DNA from 3 places in the Micromonospora sp. HUAS YX12 genome. Region 3 is predicted to be linked to each of the others. Evidence: riboswitches for the same ligand, from Rfam matches in the RefSeq annotation. Region 3 holds a riboswitch; each other region holds the start of a gene.
The links. A riboswitch is a leader RNA that binds a small molecule or an ion and turns the genes downstream of it on or off. The one in region 3 is predicted to bind S-adenosylmethionine.

Region 1 (7,766 bases), 2.4 Mb from region 3:
GCTCGTCGGCGACGCGCTGATCTACTTCCTCGGCACCGGCGCGTGGCAGCTCGCGCTGGTGGTGACCTCGGCCATCCTGCTGACCATCTTCGCCGGCGCGAGCGTCGCCATCGTGATCCAGGCCGCGGCCACCGCCGTGCTGATCGTGACACTCAGCCCGTCCACCGAGAACCTGGAGTTCCCCCGCTTCATCGACGCGCTCCTCGGCGGCGGTATCGCGTTGCTGGTCACCGCCGTCCTGTTGCCGCTCAACCCGCTACGGGTGATCAACCGGGCGGCCCGGCCGGCACTCGACCTGCTCGCCGACCAGCTCGACGCGTGCGCCGAGGCGCTGCGCAAGCAGGACCGGGGCGCGGCCCAGCAGGCCCTGTTCCGGCTGCGCGAGAACAAGGAGGAACTGGCCGCGCTCTCCGAGGCGATCGAGGGCGCCAAGGAGACCATCACCATCTCGCCGGCGCGGTGGCACCGGCGCAGCGAGCTGACCCACTACGCCGAGGCGGCCGACCCGATCGACCGGGCCATGCGCAACAGCGGCACGTTGATCCGCCGCGCGGTCACCCTCATCGAGGACTCCGAACCGGTCCCCGAGCCGATGCCGGACGCGATCGGTCACCTGGCCGAGGCGGTACGCCTGCTCCGCCAGGAGTTCGCCGCCGGGCAGGAACCCGAGGAGGCCCGCGAGCGGTCGCTGCGCGCGGTGAGCGAGGCCGGCCGGGCGTACGCCGAGGGGGTCGGCTTCTCCGGCAGCGTGGTGATCGCCCAGGTGCGTACCACGGCGAGCGACCTGATGGTGGCCTCCGGGGTCGAGCAGGAGGAGGCGAACCGGCTGGTACGGCAGGCGTTCGGCGAGAACCGTCCGGGCGAACCCGCAGCCCAGAACCCCGCAGCTCATCCCCCCACAGCCCCACCCGTCGGCTGACCCCGCCCCAGAGGGCGGGCTGGGGGAGATCTTGGTACGGGAGCGCCCCCACGGGGGCGGGGCCGTACCAAGATCTGGTGCGAGCGCTAGGGGAGGTGGGTCAGGGCGGTTACGAGGGCGTCTACCTGCGCCTCGGTGGTGCCCAGGCCGAGGCTGGCGCGCAGGGCGGTCGGGGGCAGGTCGGTGCGGCCGGTACGGGCGGCGGCCTCGGCCAGCAGGCGCCGGGTCAGCGGGTGCGCACAGAACAGGCCGTCGCGTACCCCGATCCGGTGCCGGCTCGCCAGGTGGGCGGCCACCTCGGCGGAGTCCCGTCCGGCGACGACGAAGCTGACGATGCCCACCCGGGGCGCTTCGGGGGAGAACACGCGCAGTTCCACCACGTCCGGCAGCGCGGCCAGGCCGGTACGCAGCCGGGCCAGCAGTGCCTGTTCCCGGGCGTGCAGCGCGTCCCGGTCGGCCGCCCCGAGCGCCTCGCAGACAGCGGCGAGCGTCACCGCGCCGAGGAGGTTCGGGGTGCCGGCCTCGTGCCGGGCCGGGCCGGTCGTCCAGCGCACCTCGTGCGTCGCGGCGCCGACGTGGCTGGTGGCGCCGCCCCCGGCCAGGTACGGCGGGGCCGCGTCCAGCCAGTCCGCGCGCCCGGCCAGCACACCCGTGCCGAACGGGGCGTACAGCTTGTGCCCGGACAGGGCCACGTAGTCCACGTCCAGCGCGGTCAGGTCGACCGGGGCGTGCGGGGCGAGCTGCGCGGCGTCGACCAGGATGCGGGCGCCGTGCCGGTGGGCCACCCGGGCCAGCTCGGCGACCGGCCAGCACTCGCCGGTGACGTTGCCGGCGCCGGTGACCGCGACCAGCACGGGCAGGCCGGGCCGGGCGTCGCGTGCGAGTTCGCCGAGCGCCGCCGCGAGGGAGCGGACCGCGCCGGCCGGGCTGTCCGGCACCGGCAGCCGTACCGAGCCGCGCGGCCAGGGCAGCAGGTTGGCGTGGTGCTCGCCGCCGAACGTGATCACGGTGGTGCCGGCGGGCAGCGCCCGGGCCAGCAGGTTCAGCGCGTCGGTGGTGTTCCGGGTGAAGATCACGTGATCGCCGGGGCGGGCGCCGAGGAAGTCGCCGACGGTCTGCCGGGCCCGCTCGTAGGCGAGCGTGCAGCGCCGCGACAGCGCGCCGGCGCCGCGGTGCACACTCGCGTACCAGGGAAGGAGCTCGGCCACCGCGTCGGCCGCGGCCCGCGCGCACGGCGCGCTGGCGGCGTGGTCCAGGTTGATCTCCCCCGGTACGCCGAGCACGCCGAGCGGGTCGGGCCGGACCGTCGCGGGCAGGACGGGCAGCGAGGGTACGAGGGTGACGGTCATGCCGGAGCCTCCCGGGTCACAGGGACCCCAGGGGTGCCGGGACGGGGTCCGCGCTTGCCCGGCGCGCGGAGCGGCACCGGGCCCGGTCATCACCCGGGGCACCCCACCGCGAACCTCGACGAGGGTTGCCGGCCAGCAAGCCGGGGCTTGACGCTGGCGCTCGTGACCTGTCCGGGAGCATAGCCGTCACGATGCGACCGGACCAGTGGGTCGTGGGTGACTACGCTGACCGCATGGCCGACACCCCGCCCGGCGCAGCCCCGCCGCCACCGCACGCGCCCGTCGCCCCGCCGGGGGCGCCGGCGCCCCGGATGCCGCTGCGCCGGCTCGGCTGGCGGCGCTTCCTGGTGCTGGCCGGTGTGGTGCTGCTGATCGCGGCCGGTGCGCTGTTCATGGTGTTCACGCTCGGCGAGAGCCTGGGCGCCGAGGCGCTGCTGATCGGCGTGATCGCGGCGATCCTGCCGGTGCCGGTGCTGGTCTTCTGCTTCCTCTGGCTCGACCGTTACGAACCGGAGCCGCTGAAGTATCTGATCTTCTGCTTCGCCTGGGGCGCCTTCGTCTCCACCGCGATCTCGCTGCTGGTGAACACGGCCAGCGCGGGGCTGTTCGAGGACCGGGGGCTGCCGGTCGCGCTGACCGCGGTGCTGGTCGCGCCGTTCATCGAGGAGCTGACCAAGGCGGCCGGTCCGCTCCTGGTGCTGATCTTCCGGCGGCGGGAGTTCTCCGGCATCACCGACGGCCTGGTCTACTGCGGGCTCTCCGCGGTCGGCTTCGCCATGGTGGAGAACATCCTCTACCTGGGCGGGCACGGCTACCGTGCCGGCGCCGACGAGTACGGCCCGGCCACCGGCGCGCAGCAGGTGATCGCGATCTTCATCGTCCGGATCCTGCTGTTCGGCTTCGCCCACCCGCTGTTCACGTCGATGACCGGCGTCGGGCTGGGTGTCGCCGCGCGTACCGCCGACCGGCGGGTACGGGTGCTCGCGCCGCTCGCCGGGCTGCTGCTGGCGATGATCCTGCACGGCACCTGGAACCTGCTGCCCTCGCTGGCCCAGGCCACCGGGGAGACCGTGATCGTGCTCTACGGCTACATCGGCGTGATGGTGCCGATCTTCTTCGCGATGGTCGGTCTGGCGGTCTGGCTGCGCGCCTGGGAGGGTCGGCTCACCGAGCGCACGCTGCCCGACTACGTACGCGCGGGCTGGCTCACCCCGCCCGAGGTGGCGGCACTGGGCAGCCTGGGCCGGCGGCACGCGGCGCGCACCTGGGCGCGACGGGTCGCCGGTGACGGCGGGGTACGCGCGATGCGCGGCTACCAGTTCGCCGCGACCCGCCTGGCGCTGCTGCGGGACGGGATGCGCCGGGGACTGGACCGCAAGCCGGAGGAGCGGGAGCGGACGGCACGGGAGGAACGGGAGCTGCTGGACGCGATCACCGCGTACCGGTCGTTCTTCGTCGGTCGTGACCCGCAGGCGCCGGTCGGGGTCTGGGACGGTCAGCGCTACCACCTGCGGTTCCCGGACGGCTCGCAGCGCCCGGTCGAGGCGCCGGACGACCCGGTGGTGCCGATCCCGGTGGTGCTGGCCCAGCCGCCCGCCTTCCCGCAGGGCGGCTACGGCCCGGGCGGCTACGGCCCGGCCGGCTGGCAGGGCGGCCCGGGCGCCGGCCACGGACCGGGCGGCTGGCACGACCCGGGCGCGCCCTGGCACCCCGGGCGCTGAGGCCGGCCGGCTCGTCGGCGGCGGTGGTCAGCTCATCAGGCCGGTCAGGAAGTCGCCGAGCCCCTGGGCGATGGCCATCAACGCGGCGCCGATGCCCTTGAACATCTGCGCCGCCCCGTCCGGCCGGAACGCCATGAAGTAGATCAGGAACGCGAGGAATCCCCAGGCGAGGATCTTCTTGATCACTACCGGCATGGTGTCCCTCCCCAGGGCGCGCTGAGGTGCCTGGGCTTCCCGCCGGGCAGCGCCGCAAACGGCGCCGACCCGCGCCGGGCCCGTCGCCGGAGGTGAGAGCTACAGGTAGAGACCGGTGGAGCCGGCGGCGGTGGTCTCCACCCGCTCGGCCGCCACGGCGTGCACGTCCCGCTCGCGCAGCAGCACGTACGCCCGTCCGTGCAACTCGACCTCGGAGCGGTCGTCCGGGTCGAACAGCACCCGGTCACCGGCCACGATCGCGCGGACGTTCGGGCCGACGCCGACCGCTGTGGCCCAGGCCAGCCGCTTGCCCACGGCTGCCGTCGCGGGGATCACGATGCCGGCGGTGGAGCGGCGTTCCCCCTCGCCACCCTCGGTACGCACCAGCACGCGGTCGTGCAGCAGACGTATCGGCAGCCCGGCGTCGAGACTCTGGTCGGCGGTCACGCGAAGACGCTACCGCGTGGCCGTCGGTCGATCCCCGTGTGGTTGGCGAGAGCGCCGGGCGGGCAATGTGTGGCCGAGTCGCCCTAGGGTGGGGCGTACGGACGTATCCTGTGCCCCCTGCGACCTGGTGGGGCTGACTTTGCCGGAGGTGCGCTTGAGCCGCTTCGAGCGGATGCGTGGACGGCTCCGCCGCGCGTACGAGTCGGGCCGGGAGGCGGCCCGGACCCGGCGGGCCGCAGCGGAGGCCGCGGAGGCCGGGGACGCGGGAGTGGCCTCGCCGGCCGCGCCGGGGCCGCCCGCCTCACCGGAGGCGATGGTCGTGGGCGCCGGGTCGCCGGCGGCGTTGCACTCCTCGACGGTCAGCCGGGACGACACGGAGGTGCCGCACGCGCTGCGCATCGCCGCCGCGTGGTGCTGGCGCCTGATCGTGATCGGCATCGTGACCTGGGCACTGCTCAAGATCGTCGGCACCATCAGCATCGTGATCATCCCGTTGGCCGTCGCGCTGCTGCTCTCCGCGCTGCTCGCCCCGGCGGTCGGCTGGCTGCTCCGGGCCCGGCTTCCCCGCTCGCTGGCGACCGCCGTGGTGCTGGTCGGCGGCCTGGCCGCTGTCGTCGGCACGCTCACGCTGGTGGTCAACGAGTTCATCAAGGGCGTACCGGAGCTGAGCCAGAAGTCCTCCGAGGGCGTCCGGCAGATCCAGGACTGGTTCAAGACCGGCCCGCTGCACCTGTCCGACAGTCAGCTCAACCGCTACATCGACGAGGCGCAGAACTGGATCAACGGCAACACCGAGCGGTTCACCAGCGGTGCGATAAGCACCGCCGCCACGCTCGCCGAGGTGCTCACCGGCACCGTCCTGGTCCTGTTCGCCACGTTCTTCTTCCTGCGCGACGGCAACAACATCTGGCGGTTCCTGGTCCGGCTGCTGCCGGTCGCCGCCCGCTGGAAGGTCGACGACGCCGGTCGCGCGTCCTGGGCGACGCTCGGCGCCTACGTGCGGGCCACCGTCCTGGTGGCCTTCATCGACGCGGTCGGCATCGGCATCTTCCTGGTGCTGTTCGACATCCCGTTCGCGTTCCCGCTGGCCGCGCTGGTCTTCCTGGGCGCGTTCATCCCGATCGTCGGCGCGTTCCTGTCCGGCGTGGTGGCCGTGCTGGTGGCGCTCGTCGACAGCGGCCCGGTCACCGCCCTGATCATCCTGGGCGCGGTGATCGGCGTGCAGCAGGTCGAGGGCCACGTGCTCCAGCCGCTGATCATGGGCCGCGCGGTGGCCATCCACCCGCTCGCCGTGATCATCGGCATCGCCGCCGGAGTCGTGCTCGCAGGCATCGCCGGCGCGCTGGTCGCGGTGCCGCTGATCGCCGTACTCAACACCGCGGTCCGCCGGCTCGCCGCGCGGAGCGTGCCGGACACCCCGCCGGACGCGGTGGTCGTCGCCTCCCAGGCGCCCTGACCCGGCAAGACCCGCCGACGCCCGCGTCACCCCGCCCCGGGGAGGCGCGGGCGTCAGCTCTTGGCGAGCCGTTCCAGCGCGCCCCGGGCCACCTCCGGCCGGGTGGTGTACCAGAACGGCGGCAGCGAGCGGCGCAGGAACGGGCCGTACCCGCGTGCCGTCTCCAGCCGCGAGTCGAGCACCGCCACCACGCCCCGGTCGCCGGTGGCCCGGATCAGCCGGCCGACGCCCTGGGCCAGCCGGACCGCAGCGATCGGCACGCTCACCGCCGCGAAGCCCGAGCCGCCACCGGCGTCCACCGCCGCCGCCCGCGCCGCCGCGAGCGGCTCGTCCGGGCGGGGGAAGGGCAACCTGTCGATCACCACGAGCTGGCAGGCGTCGCCCGGCACGTCCACCCCCTGCCAGAGCGACATCACCCCGAACAGGCAGCTCTCCCGTACCTCGCGGAACCGGCGCACCAGCAGCGGCAGCGCCTCCTCGCCCTGAAGAAGAACCGGCAGGTCGGTCCGCGCGCGGACCAGCTCCGCCGCCTGCTGCGCGGCCCGTCGCGACGAGAAGAGCCCGAGGGTACGACCACCGAGCGCCTCGACCAGCGCCAGCAACTCCTCACCGGCCGGTCCGGGCAGCCCGGAGACGCTGGGGCGGGGCAGGTGCGCCGCCACGTACAGGATGCCCTGCCGGGCGTAGTCGAACGGCGAGCCGACGTCGAGCGAGCTCCAGCCCGGCCCCTCGGTCGCCGGTACGGTGCCGATCGCCGCCCGGCTGCCCTCGGTGGCGGCCACCGGCGGCGTGACCGGGGCGCGGCCGGCGGCGGCAGCGGTGGCGAGCGCGGCGGCGGCCGGGGACGGCGGGGCGGGCGGCGGCGCGTCCAGCCCCAGCGCCCGGGCCACCGTGTCGAAGCGCCCGCCCAGCGCCAGCGTCGCCGAGGTGGCGACCACCGTGCGCTCGTCGTACAGGTGGGTGGCGAGCGTGCCCGCCACCGACAGCGGCGCCACCACGAGCGCCCGGCGACTGCCGTTGTCCGGCTTCTCGACCCAGGCGACGTCGTGGTCGGCCTCCTCCAGCAGCCGCTGGGCGGTGGTGGACAGCTCGTCCAGCACCGCCTTGGCCTGCTGCTTGCGTACCGGGTCGGGGTCGTCGGCCTTCACGTCGCCGATCCCCTCCAGCGCGGCCCGGGTCGCCGAGTCCAGCAGCGTGCACGCCTCGCGCAGCGCGGGCGGCAGACCGGCGGTGAGCCGCCCGGCCGGCGCCTCGGCCAGCCCCACCGCGAGCGCGTCACCGGCCTCGGTGAGCCGCTCGGCCACGTCGGGGCGCAGCAGCGGCCGGGCCCGCCGGGTGGACCTGTCGATCAGCTCCGGCACCAGCTCGGCCTGGGCGGCCGACGAGACCCGGTCGGCCAGCTCGTGCGCCTCGTCCACCACGAGCAGCCTGTGCGGCGGCACGATGTGCCGCCCGGCGAGCATGTCGACGGCGAGCAGGCTGTGGTTGGTGACCACGATGTCGGCCTCGCGGGCGCGCGCCCGGGACGCCTCCGCGAAGCACTCCTGTCCGAACGGGCAGCGGCTAGCGCCCACGCACTCCCGGGCCGGCATGGAGACGCTGCGCCACACCTGGTCGTCCACGCCCGGGTCCAGCTCGTCCCGGTCGCCGGTGGCGGTCTCCTCGGCCCAGTCGCGCAG
Region 2 (7,766 bases), 2.4 Mb from region 3:
CTCAGCCGTCGGCCCGTACCGTGTGGCGCATGAGATCAACCGCCGCGCGGCTCCGGCGCGCCCTGGCCGGCCGTCCGCGCCGCACCGTCGCCGCAGTGGTGGTGGTCGTCCTCGTCGCCGCCGCGCTGGTCTGGGTGGCCCGGCCGCAGGGCGCGGGCTTCCGGACCGAGCCGGCGTTGGTGACGGTGCGCTCCGGGCCCTCCGGCGACGAGCCGGTCGACCTGGACACCACGCTCTACCTGCCGGAGGACGCATCCTCGTCCAACCGGGTGCCGGCGGTGCTGCTGGCGCACGGCTTCGGCGGGACCAAGGAGTCGGTCCGCTCCGACGCCGAGGACCTGGTCGCCCGCGGGTACGCGGTGCTCACCTGGACCGCCCGCGGGTTCGGGCGCAGCGGCGGTCAGATCCACCTGGACGACCCCGACTACGAGGTGCGGGACGCGCAGCGGCTGCTCGACCGGCTCGCGCAGCGGCCGGACATCCGCCTCGACGCGGCCGGTGATCCCCGGGTCGGTGTGGTCGGCGGCTCGTACGGCGGCGGCCTGGCCCTGCTGCTGGCCGCGCAGGACCAGCGGATCGACGCGATCGTCCCGATGATCACCTGGAACGACCTGTCCCGGGCCTTCCTGCCGGAGAGCAGCGGCCGGCAGCCTGCCGACGGCGTGTTCAAGAAGGGCTGGGCCGGCATCTTCTTCGGTGGCGGCGGGAACGCCGGATCCGGTCCGGCCGGTCTCTCCGGGGCCACCGCCGCCGCGCCGGAGGGCGCACCCGAGTCCGCCGGCCCGCCGAGCCCGCAGCCGGGCGCCGGGCCGGGCACCGGTTCCGGTCGCGCACCGGCCGGCGCCGCCGACCCGTCCTGCGGGCGCTTCGCGGCCGACGTCTGCGCTGCGTACCTGCGCATCGCCACCACCGGCCGGGCCGACGCGGCGGCGGTCGAGCTGCTGCGCCGGTCGTCGCCGGCCGGCGTGCTGGACCGGATCAAGTCGCCGACGCTGCTGGTGCAGGGCGAGGCGGACACGCTCTTCCCGCTGGCCGAGGCGGACGCCAACGCCCGCGGTATCGCCGCGGCCGGCACGCCGGTACGGGTCGCCTGGTTCACCGGCGGCCACGACGGCGGCTCCGGACCCACCTCCGACTCCGACCGGGTGAAGTTCCTGACCGCTCAGTGGCTCGACCACTACGTCAAGGGGGACGGGGCGGCCCCCGGCGACACGTTCACGTTCTCCCGGATCGCCGGGTTCGACGCGCTCGACCGTGGCCTGGTGGCGACCGGCTTCCGTACCGCCGACTATCCGGGGCTGACCGGGCAGGACCGCCGCGAGGTGAAGCTCGCCGGTCCGCCCCAGCCGGTCGCCGTACCGCCGAACGGCAACCCGGCGGCGATCTCCTCGGTGCCGTTCGCGGGCGCGCTCGGCTCGCTGCTGGACGGCGTCGCCGGTGACATCCCCGGCCAGCACGCCCGCTTCGAGTCGGCGCCGCTGGACGAGCCGGTCGACGTGGTGGGCGCGCCCACCGTGCGGATCCGGGCCGCCTCACCGACCGGCGAGGCGGTGCTGTTCGTGAAGCTCTACGACGTCGACCCGCAGGGTGCGGCCACGCTGCCGTCCGGCCTGGTCGCGCCGGTGCGCCTGACCGGCCTGCCGGCCACCGTCGACGCGGCGACGCCGGTCACCGTGACGCTGCCGGGGATCGTCCGGCGGGTCGAGGCCGGGCACCGGCTGCGGCTCGTGGTGGCGACGTCGGACCAGGCGTACGCCTCGCCCGCGGAACCGGCCGTGCACACCGTGGCGCTCGCGGACGGGCCGCTGACGCTGCCCACCGTCGATGCCACGCCGATCCCGACCACCGCCACGATCTGGCGCTGGGCGCTGGCCGGCCTGCTCGCCGCGATCGTGGCCGGGCTCGTCGTGGTCGTGCTGCTCACCCGCCGCCGGCACCGTCGCCAGGACGACTCCGTGCACCCGGAGTACGCGGGCGTCCCGCTCGCCGTGCGCAACCTGCGCAAGGAGTACGCGGACGGCTTCGTCGCGGTCTCCGACGTGGACTTCGAGGTGCACCCCGGTCAGGTGGTCGGCCTGCTCGGGCCGAACGGTGCGGGCAAGACCACCACGCTGCGGGTGCTGATGGGGCTGACCCAGCCCACCGCCGGTGAGATCTACGTCTTCGGTCACCGGCTGGTGCCGGGCTCGCCGGTGCTGTCCCGGATCGGCGCGCTGGTCGAGGGGCCGGGCTTCCTGCCGCACCTGTCCGGTCTGGACAACCTCAAGGCGTACTGGCGTGCCACCGGCCGGCCGTGGGAGGACGCGCACTTCGACGAGGCGCTGGAGATCGCCGGCCTGGGCGACTCGGTGCACCGCCGGACGAAGAAGTACAGCCACGGCATGCGGCAGCGGCTGGCCATCGCCCAGGCCATGCTCGGCCTGCCCGAGCTGCTGGTGCTGGACGAGCCGACGGACGGGCTGGACCCGCCGCAGATCGCCGAGATGCGCCGGGTGCTCCAGCGCTACGCCACCGACGGCCGGGCGGTGCTGGTCTCCAGCCACCTGCTGGCCGAGGTGGAGCAGACCTGCACGCACGCGGTGGTGGTGAACAAGGGCCGGATCGTGGCGTCCGGCCCGGTGGAGGAGATCGTCGGCGAGTCGCCGAGCGTGCTGTTCGACGTGAGCGACCCGGACGCGGCGCGTACGGTGCTCGGCCGGCTCGGCGGCGTACGGGTGCTGCCCGACGGCGACGGCGGGCTGGTGGTCGACACCAACGGCACCGCCCGCAGCGAGGTGGTGGCCGAACTGGTCCGCGCCGGTATCGGGGTGGACCGGGTGGTGCCCCGGCGCCGCCTGGAGGACGCGTTCCTCGCCCTGGTGGGCGAGAACTCTCGGGGAAGCGGGGACCGGTGATGGCGGGTTCGTCGGTGGCATCGTCGCCTGGTGGCGGCACGTCCGGCACGGCGGCGCCGGGCGCGGGCGGGGCGGCGGCCGGTTACCGGCCCTCGGCCACGCTCCCGTTCGCCGCGGAGGTCCGGCGGCAGGCGTCGCGGAGGCGTACCCAGCTCGCGCTGGGGTTCATGGTGCTGCTGCCGCTGATCATCCTGGTGGCGTTCCAGTTCGACGCCGGGGACGACGACGACGGCGGGCGGGGCGAGTTCTCCAGCCTGGCCGACCTGGCCACCTCGGGCGGGCTCAACTTCACCCTGTTCTCGATCCTGGTGTCCGCGTCGTTCCTGCTGGTCGTGGTGGTGGCGCTGTTCTGCGGCGACACGGTGGCGAGCGAGGCGAGCTGGGGCAGCCTGCGCTACCTGCTCGCCGTGCCGGTGCCCCGGGCCCGGCTGCTCGCGGTGAAGCTGGTCGTCGCGCTCGCGTACTCCGGGCTGGCCCTGCTGTTGCTGGCCGGCACCGCGCTGCTCGCCGGCACGCTCCGGTACGGCTGGAAGCCGCTGAGCAGCCAGGTCTCGGCCGAACTGGCCCCGGCCGACGGGTTGCTGCGGCTGCTCGGCGTGCTCGGCTATCTCGCGGTCGTGCTGCTGGTGGTGGCCGGGCTGGCGTTCCTGCTGTCGGTGACCACCGATGCCGCGCTCGGCGCGGTCGGCGGGGCGGTGCTGCTGTGGATCCTGTCCAGCATCCTGGACCAGATCACCGCGCTGGGCGGGCTGCGGAACCTGCTGCCGACCCACTACAGCAGCGCCTGGCTGGGGTTGCTGTCGACACCGATGCAGACCGACGACGTGGTCAAGGGCGCCTTCTCGGCGGTCGTCTACGCCACGCTGTTCTGGGGTCTGGCCTTCTGGCGCTTCACCCGCAAGGACGTCACGAGCTGAGGTGACCGGACGGGGTCGCCACGCGAGTGGTCCGGCCCATATCATGGGAGCGTTCCCACAGGATTGTCCCGCCTGCAAAGAAATCGATTAACATCGATCGATAGTCCCCCCATCCTGGACGGCGTCCGGCACCCGTACCAGGAGGTTCCCTATGATCCCGGCTCAGCTGAAAGACCCTGTGCTGTCCCTGTTCCGCATCGTCACCGGCGTGCTCTTCCTCTGCCATGGTGCCGCCTCGATCTTCGGCGTCTTCGGCGGCAATCCGGTCACCGGCGGGGCCGTGCCGTTCGCCACCTGGCCCGGCTGGTGGGCGGCGCTGATCCAGCTCGTGTGCGGCGCGCTGGTGCTCGTCGGCCTGTTCACCCGGCCGGCCGCGCTGCTCGCCTCCGGCTCGATGGCGTACGCGTACTTCGTGGTGCACCAGCCGGACCACCTGATGCCGCTGCAGAACGGCGGCGAACTGGCCGCGCTCTTCTGCTGGTCGTTCCTGCTGGTCGCGGTGCTAGGCCCGGGAAACTGGGCGCTCGACGCGCTGCTGTCCCGCCGCCGGTCCACCGTGACCGAGCCCGCCGTCGCGCCGGCTTCCGTCCCGGTCTGAGCGTTCGCCGCCGAACCAGATCCCGGTCGGGCGCTCCCGTGCCGGGCTCTGGTCCTACAGCGGATTGACCGGCGGAGTCGTGGGCGGCGGTGGGGCGGCCGGCGTGGGCGTGCCGGCCGGGCCGGGCTTCCGGCGCTCCCACGCACTGACGCCCAGCCGGCCGGTGTTGCCGAGGTCGATCGGCCCGTCCAGGGCGACCGGGTACGCCGGCCGGCCGGCCACCGGCGCGACGTCGAGTTCTGTGCCGTCGGTGGCCACCACTGTCGCGTCGGTGACCAGGTTCCGCCAGATCAGCGCCGCGCCCGCCCGCTCGCCGGGGGCCAGCACGATCCGGGTGGGCGGGTGGTCGAAGCCGGAGGTGATCGGCGCGGCGCCCGGGATGATCCGCACCTCGATCGGGTCGCCGTCGGCGTCCCGGAGCGTGACCGCCGGATAGCCGCGCAGCTCGTACGGCCGGTCGCCGCAGTTGACCAGGTCCAGGCCCATGGCCCGCAGCCCCATCGCGGCGCTCACCCCCAGCTCGGTGATCGCGATGCCCTCCGGGGAGCAGGTGGCGGCGGGTGCCGGGTCGGCCGTGGGGGCACCGGGCCGCGGCGGAACCGTGGTCAGCGGGTCGATGCCCGTGGGTGGCCGGTCGGGCAGCCTCCCGTCCGCGGGCCCCTGCGCCGGGGCGCAGGCGGCCATCAGCGTCACGCCGGTGAGGGCGCCGATCAGGCGCGCCGGTCTCCGCATCCGGCGATCATGCCACTCCGCCGCGCGGTGGTCGGACGCTGATCCGGCCCACAGCGTGGGATCCCGAGGTGGCGTGGCCGTGAGCAGCGCCTAGACTCGGCGGCACAACTGAATACCTCATCCAGAGGGGCTGAGGGATACGGCCCGACGACGCCCCGGCAACCACCCGCACGCTCGATGACGAGCGACAGCGGGCAGGTGCCAATTCCGTCCCCGCCGCACCCGGCGATGCGGGGAAAGATGAGAGGAAATCCTCGACATGACGTCGACGCTTCCCGTCGCCACCGGTATCGACACCACCCTCAGCCCGGCCCGCGCCCTGGTCTGCCGTGCCTGTTCGGCGCGGTACCCGCTCGCCGCGCAGCACGCCTGTTACGAGTGTTTCGGGCCGCTGGAGGTCGACTACGACACCGCTGCGCTGGCCACCGTCACCCGCGAGCAGATCGAGGCCGGTCCGGACAACATCTGGCGGTACGCGGCGCTGCTGCCGGCCGGCCAGGATCCGGCGACCCGGGTCACGCTCGACCCGGGGCTGACCCCGCTCGTCGCCGCCCCGCACCTCGCGGCCGAGCTGGGGCTCACCGCGCCGCTCTGGGTCAAGGACGACAGCGCGAACCCCACCCACTCCTTCAAGGACCGGGTCGTCTCGGTGGCGCTCACCGCGGCCCGGGCGCTCGGCTTCGCCCGGTACGCCTGCGCCTCCACCGGCAACCTCGCCAACTCCGTCGCCGCGCACGCGGCCCGGGCCGGCGTGCCGTCGATCGTCTTCATCCCCGGCGACCTGGAGCAGGGCAAGGTCGTCACCACCGCGGTCTACGGCGGCGACCTGGTCGCCATCGACGGCTCGTACGACGACGTGAACCGGCTCTGCGGCGAGCTGGTGGAGACCGACGAGTTCGAGGACACCGCGTTCGTCAACGTGAACGTGCGGCCCTACTACGCGGAGGGCTCCAAGACGCTCGGCTACGAGGTGGCCGAGCAGCTCGGCTGGCGGATCCCGGCCCAGGTGGTCATCCCGATGGCCAGCGGCGAGCTGCTCACCAAGATCGACAAGGCGTTCGCCGAGCTGGTCGAGATCGGGCTGGTCGAGGCGCCGGCCGGCGGCTGGAAGGTGTTCGGCGCGCAGTCGGCCGGCTGCAACCCGATCGCCACCGCGCTGCACGGCGACACCGACACGATCGTGCCGGTCAAGCCGGCCGGCATCGCCAAGTCGCTGAACATCGGCGACCCGGCGGCCGGGCTGTACGCGCTGGAGGCGGTGCGCCGTACCGGCGGCTGGATGGACTACGCCGACGACGACGAGATCCGGGCGGGCATCCGGCTGCTCGCCCGTACCACCGGGGTGTTCGCCGAGACGGCGGGCGGCGTGACGGTCGCGGTGCTGCGCAAGCTGGTCGAGTCGGGCCGGCTCGACCCGGCCGCCGAGACCGTGGTGTTCAACACCGGCGAGGGTCTGAAGACGCTCGACGCGGTGGCCGCCCAGGTCGGTCCCACCCACCGCATCAAGCCCAGCCTCCGCGCCGCCCGCGACGCCGGCCTCCTGGCCTGACCGCCCCGCTCTCCCGCCGCCGCCGGTGCGGTGATCAAGGAGAAAGTGTCACCGGCCGGGCCGTCTCGGGACGCAAACTCCTTGATCACCGCTGTGGCGGCGGGCGGGCCGGGTGGGCTGGCCGGGTGGGGGAGGTGGGGCTCGCCCGGGTGGGGGATCGGGTGAGACCGGTGGGTAACCGGTGATGTGCGGTGAGTGCCAGAAAACCGCCCTCAAGGACTTGACGGCAGGAACCGGACGGCGCAAGATGCTTCGTGCGGGAGGGCATCCGCCGGAGACTTTTCAAGTTCTTGCGACCCAACGCCGGAGGCGTTGTGCGGACGTCCCTCCCGACCAACGTCCGAAGGGGCCGGCGGAAAATCGCTGGCCCCTTCGCTGTGTCCGGCACACCCTTGGTGGCATGACGCTCACCGTGACGCCCCTGGACCCGGCCGACCGGCAGACGCTCGACGCGGTCTACCGGATCGCGTGCGCCGCGCAGGCCGTCGACGAGCCGGACCTGCCCGACCCCTGCAGGCGGCGGTTCGAGGCGCCGCTGTCGCATCCGATGCCCGGCATCGACACGCGCTGGCTGGTGGCCCGCCTCGGCGGGTCGCCGGTCGGCTGGCTGCGGCTCTACCTGCACACGATCGACAACACCGAGAACGCGACCGTCGAACTGACAGTCGACCCGGCGTACCGGCGGCGCGGCATCGGCCGCGTGCTGCACGAGCACGGCGTGCGGCTGCTCCGCGAGCACGGCGGAAAACGCCTTGTCGGCTCGACCACCGCCGCGCTGCCCGGCGAGGAGGACCGGGTCTTCCCCGGCGCCGCGTTCGCCGCCGCCATGGGCGCCGAACCGGCGCTGGCCGACGTCCGCCGCCGCCTCGACGTGACCGGGCTCGACCGCGACCGGCTGTCCGCGCTGCTGGCCGGGGCCCGCGCCGCGGCGACCGGATACCGGCCGGTGCGGTGGCGCGACCACACCCCCGAGGAGTACGTCGCGGACGTCGCCTACCTCCAGGGCCGGCTGCTGGTCGACGCGCCGATGGGTGAGCTGGACTGGGAGCCGGAGCAGATGGACGCGGCGCGAATGC
Region 3 (7,766 bases):
ACCGTTTTCGCCGCCGCCAGCATCGATCGCCGTGGCGGCGTCTCCACCCGGGCCGGCAAGCCCTGCTCACCCTCGCTTACCTGCGCTACACCGCCCACTGGGACCCCTACGAAAATTAGCTTGCGGCGCGGGTCGTCGTGATCGTCAAGGGGTTGCTGGGTGAACATGTCGTGGCCCGGCGATGCGGGCGAGGTCGAGCAGGCGTGTACGGCGTGGTCCGTAGCAGACGTAGTAGGCGATCTCGCCGGTGCTGATGCTGCGCCGGGCGAGTAGCCAGTGCCCGCGTCCGGCTGCCAGCCGATGCACACCGGCAACCGCGCCCACCAATACTCGCGCGAGGCGGGGAGCCCTTCAAGGAGATCATCGGTGAGTGAGCACAGCCTGACAATTGTTCGGCTGGACAGCGCTTCGTCCGCGGAACGGGAGGAGGCCATCGCTGGTGTGCGGGACCTTCTGCTTGCCCGCGGGGTGATTCTGCACAGCGACCGTCGTGATGCTTTGTGGCAGCCAAGCGAATGGAAGCCCGGTCCCGGAGCGCGCAGCGCAATGGTCGAGCTGGTCGACTGGTTTGACGGCTTCCTCGATACGGCCAACAACGGCGTCGACATCTGCGGCGACCGCGATGCCTACCATCCGGTGGAGAACGATGAGCCGCCGCGATGCCCTCACTGTTCGGCCGGCGCTCCGATGGCCTACACCGAGTCCTACGGCGACTGGCTGCACGAGTGGTTGACCGCCGGCCGGGAGCCAGTGTTCGGGTGCGATCAGTGTGGCTGGAGCGGGTTGGTGGGGGACTGGGGCGGGCAGTTCGGCGTCCTGATCGGAGCTCCCGCTGTGACGTTCTACAACTGGCCGCCGCTCTCACCGGCTTTCACCGCAGACATCCGCGGTGCCCTCGGCGGTCGCACCGGCGTTGTAGCCAGCCACTGGTGACGTAACCCGACGCCCTCACGGGTGGACATCGTCGGTTGCGAATCATCACTGCGACGGCTCCCCCCAATGAGGCCCGTCCAGTCATCGCTGGACGCGCCCGCAGCCAGCTCCGTGAGCTGGCAGAATTATGCCCTCGGGAAGCGGTCTGGGAGCTGCGGGATGCGTGACGCCGAGGCAGCGAACACTGTCCGGTCTCAGGGGGTCACTTCAAGGCTACGACGGAGCATGGCCAGCGCGTCGAGCAGGACGGCGCAGGTGATGCGAGTGCACGTCTAAGTTCCGCTTCAACGTCTGACGGTTTCGCGCGACGAGAACCGGGGGCATACGTGTCAGACGGAGACCCAGCAGTACAGGCGTTCGTGACGTGCTGTCGCTAGACGTGCCAAGGCTGCCAGCTCGATCAGAATCTCTGCCAGGTCTGAGGGCTCTCCCTGCCCCCAGAACTCCTCGATCTGCGACCACGGCAACGCCACTCCACGCAGCTCGGCTTCCGACGCGGTAGCCAGCGCCGCCTGGACCTCATCCGTTAGCGAGACGACAAGTAGCTCGCCGTCATGACGAACAGCGACGGCGTGACCCCACCTCAGGTTCTCTGTTACCGAGTCGTAGTCGAGGCCGGTCAGCAACTCCTCCAGCTTCCCCAGCACCACGAAGGGCTCGATACCCTTCAGCTCGACAACCTCGGATCCGGTATCTGAGGCGGCACGCGGACCGCCAAGGACATCGATCACGGCGGCGGCTGCATCATCAGAGGCGGCCGAGAAGTAATCGCAGAGAAGTCCCACGGCATGATCATGGCAGTCGCGCCCTTCCGGTGCAGTCCCTGCTGCGCCCGATGCGTTTAGGGCTCATCTGTCGACAGCAACGGTGACAGCAACTGGCGCGAACGGAGCCACGCTCTCCCGAACGGTGCCGGACAGGTGCCCGAGGTCAGGGACGCGGACGGACCCCGCCGGTCGACGCGCCCAGAACTTACAAGCGAGGGGTCCAGGCGGCTGGCTGACCTTGGGCGATTACTCGGCGACGAAGACGCCCACGCCGGGCAGCGTCTCGGTCATCCCCTTGATCCGTAGCACCTGCATGGCGCGGTCGATTACCGGCTCGGTAACGCCGTAGTGCTCGATCAACTCTCGACGGCTGGGCAGCTTGGAGCCCGGCGGGAACTCGCCGGAGGCGATGCGCTCGGCGAGGTCGTCGGCAATCTGCTCGTAGCGGTAACGCGGTGGCACGGTGTTCCCCTCGGTTGGCAACACGAGTAGACCACCTACGTCAGCCCTTGACTACCCAACGGTACCTATGGGAGGTTGCCGAGGAGGTCGATTCCCTCGGTTGGCGCTGTGGGCCGTCCTCACCGGCGTGGGTGCCCGGCGCATCCCCCGTGATCGGGCATCCACGCCCCCGGACACCTGCGGCACGAGGAGGCGGCAGTGCTCCCTTCCGATCCTCTGACGCGGCGAAGAGTCGCCCCCGACGGCTCCGGCGAGCCGATGAAGCGCGTCTCGTACGAGGAGTACGTCCTGGCGGTGGCGCTCACCCTCGCCCGCCGTCATCGGCCCGTCTGGTCATGGCGGCACTGGCGGCACGTCTGCCGCTGCGGAAGCAGCCTGCCCTGCCGAAGCCGCCACCGCATCCCGATCAACCGCGGCCACTGGCCCAGCCAGGACGGCCCGCGATGACCACCCACCACCCGATCAAACCTGCCTGGACCTGCGGCGGCTGTGCGGGAGACTGGCCATGCCAGACCCGGCGACGCGAACTGCGAGCCGAATACGATCGCGCCCCTGTGTCGCTGGCCCTCTACCTGGCTGCCCAGCTCGTCGACGCCGCCCAGGACCTGGCCCACGTTCCCGCCGGCCACCTGCACCACCGCTTCCTGGGCTGGACCCGATGAGCATCCTTCGACCCGGCGACGAGAAGTTCCACTACAGCGACGGCTCACACAAGTGGACCCCGCCGGACCCGGACTACGACCAGGAGGTCTGGGAGGAGCAGGTCCGCCAGCACAAGCAAGGCCACCTCAGAAACGAGCGCCCAAAGGTCCGCATCCAACGCCTGATCTGATGCCAGCAGTACAGCAGCGAAGTACAGCAACCGTGCCAGCCAAACCAGACCGAGCAGCGCGCTAACGGGCCGTCTGACCTCGCATCGAGCCTGATCCGACCGGCTCGCCGACAGTTCACACCTTGGAGATTGGTGGTTCGATCCCAGTATCGCCCACCATGAATATATACAGGTGGCGAGCCCGTCACCGGAGCCACAGGTAACGGGCTATCGCCATGTTGCCCCTTAAATTGGGAGCAGATTGGGAGCAGCGGCACCGGGCTCCGATCCCCACCTCGGGGAACGTGGCAATCCTCCATGGCCCAGCAACGTGCTCATCGATCCCGTCGACGACGTTCCGGCGGCGCACTCGGTCGACCACGGGTGCCGATGTCCAACCGACCGTTCACTGTCTCCTACCCAGCCGGCCCTGCTCGCGTTAAGCGACGACTAGTAGTACTTTGTTCGGTTCTGTGGCGCTTATTGCGATGTAGCGGTTTCACGGGTTGGTGGCAGGTGAGACAGGCGCCGGTCCAGGTCGCGAGGAGTCGTTGCAGCTCGCGGAGGACCTTGTAGAGGGTCAGGCCGGCGCAGCCGCTTTTGGGTCCAGGCGTAGTTCGGTGATGAACAGGTGCGCGGCGGTGACGAGGGTGACGTGGCGGTGCCAGCCGATCCAGGAGCGGCCTTCGAAGTGGTCCAGGCCGAGGCCGGTCTTCAACTCGCGGTAGTCGTGGTCGACTGGGCGCGAGTCGAACCGGTCGACGTCCTCACCGCCGGTTTCCCCTGGACATTTACAACGCCGGCAAACGCGTCGGCATCACCGGAGCGCACTCCAGCCTGTGGAGTGCCGTCGCCGACGCCGTTCGTGTCCTTCGACCGCCGCTGCTGTTCGTGGAGAACATCGCCGCCCTCCGGCGACGCGGCTTCGACGTCGTCTACGCCGACCTGGCCACGCTCGTAAGCCCGACCGGACGTACCCGCGTGCGGCCTGCTCACCCCTGAATCGGCTCCACCTTGGCGTTGCCGTTCCTGGCCCTCGCCAACAGGGCCTGCAACCGGGCCCGGCAGGCCGGCCATTCCGAGGCGACGATCGAATACATGGCGGAGTCCCGGAGCAGCCCGTCCTCACCCGGCGCCCAAGACCGCGACCAGCAGCGTAGTACGCCCTCAAACCGCGCCCCCACACGCTCGATCGCCGCCCGAGAGCGGTTGTTGCGGGCGTCGGTCTTGAGGTCGACACGGACGACCCGCCAGTGCTCGAACGCGTGGGCGAAGAGCAGGAACTTCGCCTCGGTGTTGAGCCCGGCGCCCTGCGCCGACGCGGCGAGCCAGGTGAATCCCACCTCGACCGCGCACAGTTCGTTGCGGCCCGGCCGCAGCCGCGGATCCCAGTACGCGGTGGCACCGACCGCCCGCCCCGTCGCCTTCGCCACCAGGGCGTACGGCGCCAGCGTCCCGGCTGCGGCCCGTGCCAGCTGCGCGTCGATGTAGTCGCTCACCTCCGCAGCGGTCGGCACCCAGGTGTATCGGTACGAGGTGCGGTCCTCCTCGGCCGCCACGGCCAAGTCGGCGGCGTGCCGATGGTCCAGCGGCTGCAGACAGACGAGGTCACCCTCCAGGACCGGAGCCGTCAACGTCGTGGTGAATGACACAAATGGTCCTCCGTTCGCGGATTGCCCGGCGCACCGCGCACCGGGCCCGGTCATCACCCGGGGCACCCCATCCACGAACGGAGGGTTGCCGGCCAGCGAGCCGGGGCTTCGCGCTGGCACTCGTGACCTGCCGGCACTCTAGCAATCCGTGTGCGCCGGGGTGTTCCCTCCGATGTAGAACGACAACGGAGCACCTGTGACTGGTCGTATCAGGAAATGCAGCGGTCGATGGAGAACAAAGGAACGCAAGATCAGGTGCCCGCTCATGCCGCTGACAACGCGCGGAGCCCTCTGCACAGATCGTCACTCTTCGTGTGCAGCTGCCTTGTTGCCGTTGCGTGAGTTGGCTGGTGCGGCGGGGCTGAGTTCGTCGAGGAGGCGGCGGATGCGGTCGGTGGTGCAGCGGTGTCGTTCGACTTCGCGGGCCCAGCCGCGTTCGGTGGCGTCGGCGATGAGGTTGTTCCTCGGTGTGCAGGCGTTCCTGTAGCCGGGGGATGTACTGCGGTGTGGTGATGAACTTGGGGCAGGCGCAGGCAATGGCCGAGTTCCGGCTCGGTCTTGTAGAAGTTGGTCTGCAGCCAGTCGAGGGGCGCCTGCATGCTTCCGATGTCCGAAGATTCATAGTAATGTCGCGATTGCGCGGGTGAGAGGCGCTGCAACGGACAGGTGTCCGCTACGCTCACCCGACGGTCACGGGTCCAAGGGCGCCTTCCTTCAACGGGGAGGCGTGGAATGGACAGTAATCCAGCGACGACCTGGGGAATCGGCAACTACTCGTCGATGGCTCGCCGGTTGATGCCGGTCGCCGAGGCGGCGGTGGCCGCGGCGGCGATCCGCCCAAGCGACCGCGTCGTCGACATCGCCACCGGCACCGGCAACGCGGCCGTGCTCGCCGCGTCGCGCGGCGCCCGAACGACCGGTGTGGACTTCGAACCGGTCATGCTGAGCTTGGCCGAGCGGCGCGCCACCGAGTCGGCGCTCGCGATCGACTGGCTGCTCGGTGAGGCGACATCCCTACCCCTGCCGGACGGCTGCGCCGACGTGGTGCTCTCGGTCTTCGGCGTCATGTACGCCGCCGACCACGCTGCGGCGGCGCGCGAGCTGGCTCGGATCTGCGCTCCCGGAGCCCGGCTCGTGCTCGCCGCCTGGATGCCGGGCACATTGCTGCCCGCGATGGGCCGGGTCGTGGGGGACTATCTGCCCACGCCACCGGCCGGCAGCGGACCGCCGAGCCGGTGGGGCGACCCGGAGGCGATCGACGCGATCCTGGCGTCCGCCGGTCTGCACGTGACGTCGGCCGTTTCCCACCGGTTACACCTCGACTTCACGGACGCCGAGGCGGCAACCGCACTGCTCGTCGACAGCGCCGGGCACGTCGTGGCGGAACGGGACCGGCTGCACGCCGAGCACCGATGGAACGACCTCGTGGCTGACCTACGCGCCTTCGTCGACCGGCACGGTGCCGTCGACACCGACCGATTCGTGCTGACGTCCGACTACCTCCTGGTCACCGCGTCCACCGACACCGTCTCCCCCACCTCCACAGAAGCGGACGCGACGCTTCAGCCGGGCAGGTAAGCCTGACGACGTCATGTTCCACCAGTACCGGGGAAGGAGACGCCGGACGATGATGCAGGGCCGCGTCTGGCGGCCCGGACATGTGAGGAGTCGATCACAGCACGGGACCAGTCCAGCTTCCCGGCGGCCTGGAGTTCAGCCAACAACAGCTCGTGCAGCCGCTGCGACACCCCGGCCCGGTTCCATTCCTCGAGGCGTCGCCAACAGGTCATCCCCGACCCGAACCCCAGTTGTTGGGGCAGGAACTCCCACTGGATGCCGGTGTGCAGCACGAACAAGATCCCGCACAGCACCTGCCGGTCCGGGATCCGCTTGCGTCCCGGGTGCCGTGGATTGCCCCTTAGTTTGGGAGCAGTTTGGGAGCAGGGCCGTTCGGCTAGGTGGCTGACTGAGATTGGCGGGCCGGCGTCTTCGTCGTCGGCGCAGCCGTCATGCTCAAGCGTTCCGGCGGGGCTGGCCGACCGGCCTCCACGCCACCGGCCACCCGCTGAGGGGCCCGCACCGGGTCGACAGGTGGCGAGCTCGCTGCGGATATGCTCGTCGGCAGAGCCTGGTGGCCCCCGTGTCGGGGCAGGAGTCCATTCGGGGGGCGAGCTGTGAACATCGGCGAGATCGCCCGCCGGGCGGGAGTGTCGCGCAGCACCGTGTCGTACGTGCTGAGCGGGAAACGGGCCGTGTCGGAGGCGACCCGGCAGCGGATCCAGGCCGTCATCGACGAGCTGGACTACCGGCCGAACGCCAGCGCCCGCGCGTTGAAGGAGGGCCGTACCCGCACCCTCGGTCTGGTGATCCCGCCGGCGAGTCAGCGGCTGACCGACATGCAGCTGGGCTTCGTCGCCAGTGTCGTCGAGGCGGCCGCCCGGCACGACCTCGACGTGCTGCTGTCCCCCTCCGGTGGTGACCACGACCGGTCGTTCGAGCGGATCGTCACCGGGCGCCGGGTCGACGGCGTGATCCTGATGGAGATCCGACTGGAGGACGACCGGGTGACCCGGCTGTCCAAGGCCGGTCTGCCGTTCGTCACGATCGGCCGGACGGCCGATCCGCACGGCATGAGCTGGATCGACATCGACTACGCCGGCCTGATCGCCAGGTGCGTGCACCACCTGGCCGACCTGGGGCACCGGCAGGTGGCGCTGGTCAACCGCTCCGCCGAACTGGTGGCGGCGGGCTACGGCCCCAGCCACCGGGCGCTCGCCGGTTTCCGGGCCGCCGTGGCCGAGCGGGGCCTGACCGGCGTGGAGGTCTGCTGCGGCGACGACACCGCAGCCGGCGAGGCGTGCGTGGAACAGTTGCTCGCCACCCATCCGGACGTCACTGCGGTGGCGACCATCAACGAGGCCGCCCTACCCGGCATGCAGCGAGCGTTGACCAGCGCCGGGATGTCCGTGCCGGGCGACTTCTCGGTCACCGGCGTCGCCGCCCAGCACTGGGCGGAGGACTTCCGCCCGCCGCTGACCGCCGCCGACGTGCCGATGGTCGAGATGGGGGCCGAGGCGGTGACGCTGCTGCTGGAGACCATCGCCGAGCGCGGTGCCGTGCCACGACACCGCCTCTACACGC

Region 1: linked by a shared signal. The riboswitch ahead of ABIH81_RS10570 (aminotransferase class V-fold PLP-dependent enzyme) and the one ahead of ABIH81_RS29700 (GNAT family protein) in region 3 are both predicted to bind S-adenosylmethionine.
Region 2: linked by a shared signal. The riboswitch ahead of thrC (threonine synthase) and the one ahead of ABIH81_RS29700 (GNAT family protein) in region 3 are both predicted to bind S-adenosylmethionine.

Annotation. Positions count from the first base shown of each region.
Region 1 covers NZ_CP157974.1:2,157,527-2,165,292, forward strand. The annotation lists gene ABIH81_RS10565 (FUSC family protein) at 1-919, shown strand, start outside; gene ABIH81_RS10570 (aminotransferase class V-fold PLP-dependent enzyme) at 1,006-2,268, opposite strand; SAM riboswitch class IV at 2,314-2,436, opposite strand; gene ABIH81_RS10575 (PrsW family glutamic-type intramembrane protease) at 2,460-3,989, shown strand; gene ABIH81_RS10580 (hypothetical protein) at 4,017-4,184, opposite strand; gene ABIH81_RS10585 (co-chaperone GroES) at 4,284-4,631, opposite strand; gene ABIH81_RS10590 (AI-2E family transporter) at 4,804-6,087, shown strand; gene ABIH81_RS10595 (ATP-dependent DNA helicase) at 6,141-7,766, opposite strand, start outside.
Region 2 covers NZ_CP157974.1:2,134,398-2,142,163, forward strand. The annotation lists gene ABIH81_RS10470 (alpha/beta fold hydrolase) at 30-2,894, shown strand; gene ABIH81_RS10475 (ABC transporter permease subunit) at 2,894-3,811, shown strand; gene ABIH81_RS10480 (DoxX family protein) at 3,963-4,409, shown strand; gene ABIH81_RS10485 (DUF4232 domain-containing protein) at 4,464-5,141, opposite strand; SAM riboswitch class I at 5,256-5,388, shown strand; gene thrC (threonine synthase) at 5,401-6,690, shown strand; gene ABIH81_RS10495 (GNAT family N-acetyltransferase) at 7,091-7,766, shown strand, end outside.
Region 3 covers NZ_CP157974.1:6,264,952-6,272,717, reverse strand. The annotation lists partial or broken gene ABIH81_RS29745 (IS5/IS1182 family transposase) at 1-86, shown strand, start outside; partial or broken gene ABIH81_RS29740 (IS701 family transposase) at 169-335, opposite strand; gene ABIH81_RS29735 (hypothetical protein) at 367-933, shown strand; gene ABIH81_RS29730 (hypothetical protein) at 1,263-1,718, opposite strand; gene ABIH81_RS29725 (GntR family transcriptional regulator) at 1,947-2,162, opposite strand; gene ABIH81_RS29720 (hypothetical protein) at 2,421-2,609, shown strand; gene ABIH81_RS29715 (flavin reductase) at 2,606-2,824, shown strand; gene ABIH81_RS29710 (hypothetical protein) at 2,821-2,994, shown strand; partial or broken gene ABIH81_RS29705 (IS701 family transposase) at 3,554-3,712, opposite strand; gene ABIH81_RS29700 (GNAT family protein) at 3,966-4,625, opposite strand; SAM riboswitch class IV at 4,638-4,753, opposite strand; gene ABIH81_RS29695 (class I SAM-dependent methyltransferase) at 5,358-6,203, shown strand; partial or broken gene ABIH81_RS29690 (transposase) at 6,275-6,598, opposite strand; gene ABIH81_RS29685 (LacI family DNA-binding transcriptional regulator) at 6,800-7,766, shown strand, end outside.